One region of the Planococcus rifietoensis genome, then DNA from elsewhere that is predicted to be linked to it. Evidence: riboswitches for the same ligand, from Rfam matches in the RefSeq annotation. Region 1 holds a riboswitch; the other holds the start of a gene.

Region 1 (4,946 bases):
TCCGGACGTTTAATTGAATGCGTCAAATCGACACCTTCCGCCCGCAGTGCCTGGCAGAAAAAGTCCGAAATCTCATCATCCCCGGTAATCGTGATGAATGCCGACGGGACTCCGAGACGGCTGACGCCTGCCGAGACGTTGACGGTGGCGCCTCCGAGATACAAATCGAATAAATCGTTGTTTTTAGTCGTTGCGATATAGTCGACAAACGCGTCGCCGTAAATCAGGACGTGCCTGTTAGCTTCCATACTTTTCTCCCCTTCTCCAAAGAACCCTTGTCCGTTACAGATACTGCCTGCAGCGGCCTGTTAAAATTCACTTTCCCTATTATTTCAGCAGAAAACAGGCAGGGCAAGGAAAAAAGCCTGAAAAGCGCGGCGCTACAGTATTTTGCATAAAAAACAGCCGAAGAAAATAGCTCTCCGGCTGGGTTCTCCTATTATTCAGCCATCCACTCCGGTTTTCCGAAGCCTTCGAATTGCTCGTCGATGACCGTTTCAAATTCTTCCGACTCGACGATCTCGACCAAATCCGCCGCCAGTTCACTGTCTTCATTTTCGGCTGCAACGGCTACGACATTGCGGTACTGGTCAGGCATGTTTTCGAGCGCCAAAGCGTCAAGCAGATCCATGTCCGCTGCGAGTGCGAAGTTTCCTGGAACGGCGGCAAGGTCCGTGCCTTCAACCGCACGCGGCAATTGCCCCGCTTCAATCGGCTGGAACACCAGGTTCTTCGGATTTTCCGTTACATCTCGTTCAGACGCTTGAAGCACTTCCGCTTCCGGATCGAGTTCGACCAATCCTTCGTCCTGCAGCATCAACAATGCACGGGCACCGTTGACAGGATCGTTTGGAATCGCGATGGTCGCCCCGTCGGATACCGCATCCAGCGAATCGAATTCATTGGAGTAGATGCCCATCGGCGCAGTCGGAACCGTGATCAATGCGCTCAAATCCATATCGTTTTCTGTTTCGAAGTTCTCTAGGTAAACCGTATGCTGGAACAAGTTGGCATCGATTTCCCCGTTGTTCAACGCATTATTGGGCTGGATATAATCGCTGAATTCAATCGTTTCGACGGTATAGCCTTTTTCTTCAAGCGCAGGCACGATCGCTTCGTTCAGCATGTCGCTATAAGGGCCGGCTGTTGCACCGAGCTTGATGTCTTTCGACGCTTCGCCGCCTTCTGTCGTTCCTGTATCCGCTTCTTCTCCGCCGCATGCGGCCAGTGCAAGCGCGCTCGCTGCCAATATCCATGTGAGTTTCTTCATGTCATTCTCCCCTTATCGTTTATCGAGTTTTTTGGCTGTAAAGTCGCCTGCCTGTTGAATCAATTGGACGAGCACGATCAAAATGACGACCGTGACAATCATGATCGTATTATCATAGCGGTAATAGCCGAAGCGGATCGCCAAATCGCCGATGCCGCCGCCACCGACCACACCCGCCATCGCGGAGTAGGCAATGAGGCTGATGACCGTCAACGTAATGCCTTGGATCAAGCTCGCTTTCGCTTCCGGCAAGAGCACGTCTTTAATGATCATCCAAGGCGTCGCACCGACCGCAATCGCTGCTTCGATGACGCCTTTATCGATGTCACGCAGCGCCGTTTCCACAATGCGTGCGAAAAACGGAATCGCCGCTACCGACAAGGAAACACTCGCTGCGACCGGGCCGATTGTCGTACCGGTAATCAATTGCGTCAGCGGGATGAGCGCGACCAGCAATATGATGAACGGAATCGACCGGACGATGTTGACGACAAATCCGATGACGGAATTGACCGGGCGGTTTTCCCAGAACAAGCCGCTGTCTGTGATGAACAATAAAATGCCGAGCGGCAAACCGATGACAAGCGCCACGCCAAGCGAGATACCGATCATGATTAGGGTCTGGTAAAACGCCACTTGGATTTCCGGCCATAATTCGATGATTCGTCCCCATTCAATTCCCATGCTCCATCACCTCCACAATCGCTTCGCGCTGTTCAAGATAGTGAATCGCCTGACTCACGTCTGCTTGGCCGCCTTTTAGTTCCATGACAAAAATGCCGAGGGGCAATTCCTGAATGTATTCGATCGCCCCGTGCAGGAAATTCCCTTTGACCGGATAGCTTTGCAGCATATCGGAAATGACGCCATCTCCAGCGACTTCGCCTTTGAACAAGACTTTGACAATCGTGCCGTCGCATTTCTTCAGGATTTCTTCCGGCACATTGAACGACACGACGCTCGAGATGAATTCCTTCGTCAAAGCGGTCTTTGGATCGGCGAAGATATCGTAGACACGCCCTTCTTCGATGACACGCCCGCCTTGCATAACCGCCATGCGGTCGCAAATCTCCTTGACGACGTTCATTTCGTGCGTAATCAATACAATCGTAATATTGAGCTTGCGGTTAATGTCTTTCAATAAACGCAAGATCGATAAAGTCGTATTCGGGTCGAGAGCGGAGGTTGCTTCGTCGCATAACAGCACGGCCGGTTCATTGGCGAGTGCACGGGCGATGCCGACGCGCTGCTTCTGCCCGCCGCTCAGCTGCGCCGGATAGATATTGCGCTTGTCCGACAAGCCGACCATTTCGAGCAGTTCATCGACGCGTGGGCCGATTTTCTTGCTCGGCGTTCCAGCTGCGCGAAGGGCGAATGAAATATTCTCCGCGACCGTCTTTTGGCTGATCAAATAGAAATGCTGGAAGATCATGCCGATTTTGAGGCGCGCTTTCCGCAAGCCGTCGCCACGCAGCTTCGTTAAGTCCTGGCCGCCGACTTTGACGGTGCCTGACGTTGGCCGTTCAAGCAAATTGATGCAGCGGATGAGGGAACTTTTTCCGGCACCCGAATAACCGACGATGCCGAAAATCTCACCGGTTTTCACTTCCAACGTCACATCATCGACGCCTTTCACCGTGCCGTGTTTGGTTTGATAGGTTTTGCTCAGTTGTTCGATTTGAATCATGCTGTCCACTCCCCCAGGCAAATAAAAAATGCCTCTTTTATCAAAAAAGAGACATCGAAAATTAGAATTCCGACTTATCTTTCAGAATGAATTTCATTCTGCAGGACTTGGCACCTTCCCATATAAATGGGGGTTGCCGGACGTCATAGGGCCTTACCCTCGGTCTCTCTTGATAAGCATGCGTATTTGGTTGTTTTCAATATTACCTGCACGGGCGATAGCTTGTCAATGCGATTTTTCAAACTTTTTGTACAATGGGACGCGTCGGTCATCGAATACCGGAATGCGGCCCCGCACTTCGTCTACTTCCGAAAGATCGATATCGATGTAGCCGCTGCCTTCCTCCTGGCCCATATCCATCCGTACTTCTCCCCACGGGGCGATGACCATCGAATGGCCGCCGAACTCGTTTTTCGGGTCGCTGCCGATGCGGTTTGCCGCGATGATGAAGCATTGATTCTCGATTGCGCGCGCCTGCAACAGGATGCGCCAGTGGTCGATGCGCGCTGCCGGCCATTCCGCAGGCACGAAGATCGCCTTCGCGCCGTTCAGCGCTTGCGCCCGAAGCCATTCCGGAAAGCGGATGTCGTAACAGATGACGCCGCCGTATGTTTCTCCGTCCAGTTCGAACGTGCCGAGCGACTGTCCTTCCTCGAGGTGAATATGCTCGTCCATCAAACCGAAGCGATGCGCTTTATCATATTCAGAAACGACCGCACCTGTACGGTCAACGACATACATCGTATTATAGAAACCATCTTCTTTCTTCGTGGAGACCGAGCCTCCGACGATATGGACGCTGTGCTCTTTGGCGAATTGTTTCAAAAAATCTGCCGTTCGGCCGTTGCTGTCAGCGAGTTCGTCCAGCTGCGTTAACGCATACCCGGTGTTCCACATTTCTGGCAAGACGATGAGCTCCGCTCCATTTTCTGCCGCTTCTTCCAAATAGTTTTTTACACGCTGAAAATTCGTTTCCGGCTCTCCGAAAGCGATATCCATCTGCACACAAGCGATTTTCATATTCTCTCCTCCTGTAGACAGTTTAGCTTAAACTCTATAAGATTTAAGATAGATGTGCAATTATTTAGAAAATGAGGAGGATTTCATGGACTTTTCAAATCGCTTACAAAATCTTCCGGATCAATTTTTCGCCCTGCTTGTTGCAAAAACGGCAAAAGCAGTCGACGAAGGACGAGACGTCATCAATTTCGGCCAAGGCAACCCGGATCAGCCAACGCCCCCGCATATAGTCAAGGCCATGCAACAAGCGGTAGCCGATCCTCAAACACATCGCTACTCGCCGTTTCGCGGCCTCAGTTCGTTAAGGAAAGCCGCTGCGGATTTCTACAAAAAAGAATACGATGTCGATATCGATCCTGATTTGGAAGTCGCTATTTTGTCCGGAACGAAAATCGGTTTTATCGAGTTGCCGCTTGCGTTGCTGAACCCGGGCGATTCGCTGCTGTTGCCGGATCCGGGCTATCCTGATTACCTGTCAGCCGCACCGCTTGCGGATATCGAATTTGATTTGATGAAACTGAAACAGGAAACCGGCTATCTTCCCGACTACAACGAGGTGACAGCCGCCGCGAAAGCACGCGCCAAACTGATGTACTTGAACTACCCAAACAACCCGACCGGCGCGACAGCAGACATTGCGTTTTTCGATGAAACGATTCAATTTGCCAAAGAAAACGGCATCGGGGTTGTACATGACTTTGCTTATGGCCGCATTGGCTTTGATGGCAAGAAGCCGGTCAGCTTCCTACAATCAAAAGGTGCCAAAGATATCGGCATTGAAATGTATACCTTGTCCAAAACGTATAATATGGCCGGATGGCGCATCGGCTTTGCGGTGGGCAATGCCAAAATGATCGAAGCACTCAACCTCGTCCAAGATCATTTGTTCGCCGGCATCTTTCCGGCTGTCCAACTGGCCGCTGTAGAAGCATTAAACAGCAGCCAGCAATGCGTCGAGGAATTGAATGA
Region 2 (4,946 bases), 1.7 Mb from region 1:
CCGCTCCGGTTCCTGCAGCAGATCGTGGTAGCAAAATGGCCATTCCTTGAATTGGAATTCGTTCACGGCTTGCTTAGACAGCCAAGTACGCCCAGCAGCGGTTCGTGTTATCAAATCCCGCTGGCCCACATGGAGCATGATTGGAGTATCCTGAAGCTGTATTTGAGCGGCTTGCTCCAAATAACTTTGCAATTCCTTCCACCAGACCGGTGAACTGAGTGACTTGATCGCTCGCTCGGCACCCGCCGACTCATCGTGGAATTTGCGTCTCGTCAAATGGCGCAATTCGATGCCATGGTCGATTTTCCCTTTCCCGGTAAGCTTGCTGATTCCGGACAAGGCAAGTGTTGGCTTGCTCGGCACTTTTTGCAATTCAAACCATGGCGACGTGAGAATAAGCGCTGCTATAGGATGGCGATTTTGTCTAAGGGCATGGATAGCGATCGCTGCGCCGAGCCCATGTCCCGCGAGTACAATTGGCAAGTCATTTTCCGCTGCCAGGCGCAGCAGCTCAGCGGCTGTTTTATCATACTCGAAAAATGGTTCACGGTGTACCGAATCAGCTGCTGCTTGTGTCCCATGTCCCGGCAAATCGCCCATATAGACGTGAAACCCGCTCCTGCGCCATTTCTCGATTTGCCATGCATAGCGCTTATGCTCCTCGTATGCACTGTGGATCAACACGATAACGCCTGTTGCCTCGCCTTCCGCTTGCCATTTCCACATAATCCGCGCCTCCCTATACAGCTTGATCGATTGACCTTTTCCGTTGTTTTGATACGATTAGAACTAATTACATCTTATCAATGATAAAGGAGCTTTGCCATGATCTATCCATATAAAGACAAATCACCAAAGATTGACAAATCGGCATTCATTGCCAATTATGCGACCGTCACCGGCGATGTGACGATCGGCGAGAATTCTTCTGTCTGGTTCAACACCGTCATCCGCGGCGACGTGGCACCGACTATTATCGGGAAAAACACCAATATCCAAGACCTGTCGATGCTCCACCAAAGCCCGGACAATCCGCTCATCTTGGAAGACGATGTCACCATCGGCCATCAAGTAACGCTTCACAGCTGTAAAATCAAAAAAGGCGCTCTCGTCGGCATGGGCTCGATCATTCTGGACGGTGCTGAAATTGGCGAAGGAGCTTTCATCGGCGCAGGCAGCCTTGTCGCGCAAGGAAAGAAAATCCCAGCAGGCACACTGGCATTCGGCCGCCCCGCAAAAGTGGTGCGTGAACTGAACGAAGCGGACAAACAAGATATGGAGCGCATTGTTCGGGAATACGCAGAAAAAGCAGCTTATTATAAATCACTTCAATAGAAAAAGCAGGCGGAAAAATCCGCCTGCTTTTTATTATGCGTTAGCCTGTTGTTTCAAAGCATCCGCTTTGTCTGTGCGTTCCCATGGAAGATCGACATCCGTACGGCCGAAATGGCCGTAAGCCGCTGTCTGTTTGTAGATTGGGCGGCGCAGGTCGAGCATCTTGATGATACCTGCTGGGCGCAAGTCGAAGTTTGCGCGGACAAGTTCGATGAATTTGTCTTCGCTGACTTTCCCAGTGCCGAACGTATCGACAGCAATCGATACCGGATGTGCTACGCCGATTGCATAAGCAAGCTGCACTTCACATTTATCGGCGAGGCCAGAAGCAACAATATTCTTCGCCACATAGCGTGCTGCATAAGCACCGGAACGGTCGACTTTTGTCGCGTCTTTACCGGAGAATGCCCCACCGCCGTGTCGTGCATAACCGCCGTACGTATCGACGATGATCTTGCGGCCTGTAAGCCCTGCATCTCCTTGAGGTCCGCCGATGACGAAGCGGCCTGTCGGGTTGATGAAGTATTTCGTTTCAGCGTCAAGCAATTCAGCCGGTACAACGGCATTGATGACGTATTCCTTCAAGTTGCGCTGGATTTGCTCCAAAGACACTTCCGGATGGTGCTGTGTTGAAATGACGATCGTATCGACACGCACCGGTTTATTGTTTTCATCATATTCAATCGTTACTTGCGTTTTGCCATCAGGGCGCAAATACGGCAAGATTTCTTCTTTGCGCACTTCTGCCAAGCGGCGTGCGAGTTTGTGCGCCAGGCTGATTGGCAATGGCATCAATTCTTCTGTTTCATTTGACGCATACCCGAACATCAAACCTTGGTCGCCTGCCCCGATCTCATCCAATTCCTTATCGGTCATCTGGCCTTCACGCGCTTCTAGAGCCACGTTGACGCCTGCAGCGATATCTGCCGACTGCTCATCAATTGCTGTCAACACTGCGCTTGTCTCGGAATCGAAGCCGTATTTCGCACGTGTATAGCCGATTTCTTTAACGGTCTGGCGGACCACTTTTGGAATATCTACATACGTGGATGTTGTGATTTCGCCTGCGACAAGAACAAGCCCTGTCGTTACAGTCGTTTCGCATGCGACACGCGCATTCGGGTCTTCTGTCAGGATCGCATCCAGGATTGCGTCTGAAATTTGGTCGCAAATTTTATCCGGATGGCCCTCTGTTACTGATTCTGATGTGAATAATCGACGGTTTGTCAAAAAAAGTTCCTCCTTATATCCTGCGAGATTGCTCTCGAAATTGATACGGTACTCGTTTTCCCATGTCAAGTCCGTTTCCGTTTATAGGAATTGAACTTCCAGCTTTTTCAGCCTGCACACGAGGATTAAGGGCATTCCATAAAAAAATCCCTTCTCTCATCTTCAAGCAATGAGGAAAGGAATAATCATCATAAGCACCTTTCACTCTTATCGTCCAAGGCATTCGCCTTGCTTCAGGTTGGGCACCATCGCTGCAATTGCAGCAGGTTGCCGGGTTTCATTGGGCCTGCACCCTCCACCAGCTCGGAATAAGAGTATCCGTTCAATTTCCCATCATACGGAATGCAACAAGCACTGTCAACGTTTTTAACGGAAACGATTGTCAGACTTTTAAGCATGCATCTTTTTCTACTATTGAAACAGCACAAATCGTTAACATTGACAGATTTCTAGTTATTAGTATAGACTAATCGCGTCAATGTGTTATACTAATGTTCGAATATACATCTTCCCCATTCATTTGGGAATAAACGAAAAGGAAGGTACATATATATGACTTCAGTGAACCTAGCAAATGATTTGAAAGAGCTTTTGAACGGCTCGAATATTAATACGCAACTATCCGTTCCACAATTGGTGGAAGCTGCAACATCCCGCGGGGAGGCAGTGTTGACGCGTGAAGGCGCAGTCAAAGCGGAAACAGGCAAATACACGGGCCGTTCGCCTAAAGACAAGTATATGGTAGAAGAGGCGATTTCGAAAGATAAAATTGATTGGGGCAGCGTCAACCGCCCGATTTCCTCTGAAATCTTTGAAAACCTATATGCTAAAGTCCTCAATCATTTGAAAGAAAAAGACGCTTTGTATGTCTTCAAAGGCTTTGCTGGCGCAGATCCTGAGTCACGCCTGGCGATTCAGACAATCAACGAATACGCTTGGCATAACTTGTTCGCCCATCAATTGTTTATCCGCCCGACTGCGGAAGAACTGAAGGCGCATGAAGCTGAATTCACTGTTGTTTACGCCCCGACTTTCCACGCAGACCCTGCGGTGGACGGAACGGATTCCGAAACATTCATCATCGTTTCGATGGAAAAGAAAATCATCTTGATCGGTGGTACGGAATATGCAGGCGAAATGAAGAAGTCCATCTTCTCGATCATGAACTACATCCTTCCTGAAAAAGGCATCCTGCCGATGCACTGCTCAGCGAACGTTGGCAAAAACGATGACGTTGCCTTGTTCTTCGGCCTTTCCGGCACAGGCAAAACGACTTTGTCGGCAGACGAAGACCGTAAATTGATCGGCGATGATGAGCACGGCTGGTCCGATAACGGCGTCTTCAACATCGAAGGCGGTTGCTATGCAAAAACGATCAACTTGTCTCGTGAAAATGAACCACAGATTTTCGATGCCATTCGTTTCGGCTCTGTCCTTGAGAACGTCGTTGTTGACGAAGACACACGCATCCCGGACTACGATGATGGATCGTTGACTGAAAACACGCGTGCAGCCTACCCGATCGATGCCATCGACAATATCGTCATCCCTTCTGTTGCAGGACACCCGAAAACGATCGTCTTTTTGACTGCGGACGCATTCGGCGTATTGCCTCCAATCAGCAAATTGACGAAAGAACAAGCGATGTACCACTTCCTTAGCGGCTACACATCAAAACTGGCCGGCACAGAACGCGGCGTCACTTCACCGGAAGCGACATTCTCGACATGCTTCGGCTCACCATTCCTTCCGCTTCACGCGACAGTTTACGCTGAAATGCTTGGCGATAAAATCGATGAGCACGGCGCAGACGTCTACCTAGTAAACACAGGATGGACTGGCGGGGTTTACGGCGTCGGAAGCCGCATGAAACTGTCATACACTCGCACAATGGTCCGCGCGGCAATTCGCGGCGACTTGAACGGCGTGGAAATGGAACACGAATCCGTCTTCGGCTTGAACATGCCAAAAGAAATCCCAGACGTTCCGACTGAAGTATTGAACCCGCGCAATGCATGGGCTGACAAAGAATCTTATGATCAAAAAGCACAGGAATTGGCGAAGAAGTTCAAAGACAACTTTGAAAAATTCGGCACTGTGGATGCTGGCATTAGCCAAAAAGGCGGCCCTACCCATAATTAATTACATCATAAAAGGATGGAGAGAAATCAATGATTTCTCTCCATCCTTTTTTTATTCTCAACTACCGCGTTAAGCTTATGCATTATTGCAGACAGCTTCGGTTAAATCTTCTTTGCGCTTCTCCTGCTCTTTCATCCATAGCGTCAGCGCCTTTGCAGTCTTGCGATTAGCCGTAGGAGGGAAAAAATGCGTGTACTCCGGGAAATACCACGTTTCACACGGCTGATGGTTAAGGTGCA

Evidence for each region. Region 1 has a riboswitch for S-adenosylmethionine ahead of AUC31_RS13250 (methionine ABC transporter ATP-binding protein). Riboswitches for the same ligand answer to the same signal wherever they lie in the genome.
Region 2: it holds a riboswitch for S-adenosylmethionine, as region 1 does, so the genes downstream of both, metK (methionine adenosyltransferase) here and AUC31_RS13250 (methionine ABC transporter ATP-binding protein) in region 1, are expected to answer to the same signal.

Annotation. Positions count from the first base shown of each region.
Region 1 covers NZ_CP013659.2:2,672,503-2,677,448, forward strand. The annotation lists gene AUC31_RS13235 (carbohydrate kinase family protein) at 1-248, opposite strand, end outside; gene AUC31_RS13240 (MetQ/NlpA family ABC transporter substrate-binding protein) at 440-1,270, opposite strand; gene AUC31_RS13245 (methionine ABC transporter permease) at 1,283-1,954, opposite strand; gene AUC31_RS13250 (methionine ABC transporter ATP-binding protein) at 1,944-2,957, opposite strand; SAM riboswitch class I at 3,029-3,136, opposite strand; gene AUC31_RS13255 (carbon-nitrogen family hydrolase) at 3,183-3,977, opposite strand; gene AUC31_RS13260 (pyridoxal phosphate-dependent aminotransferase) at 4,063-4,946, shown strand, end outside.
Region 2 covers NZ_CP013659.2:973,098-978,043, reverse strand. The annotation lists gene AUC31_RS04755 (alpha/beta hydrolase) at 1-726, opposite strand, end outside; gene AUC31_RS04750 (gamma carbonic anhydrase) at 826-1,335, shown strand; gene metK (methionine adenosyltransferase) at 1,369-2,565, opposite strand; SAM riboswitch class I at 2,770-2,880, opposite strand; gene pckA (phosphoenolpyruvate carboxykinase (ATP)) at 3,118-4,707, shown strand; gene AUC31_RS04735 (alpha/beta hydrolase family protein) at 4,783-4,946, opposite strand, start outside.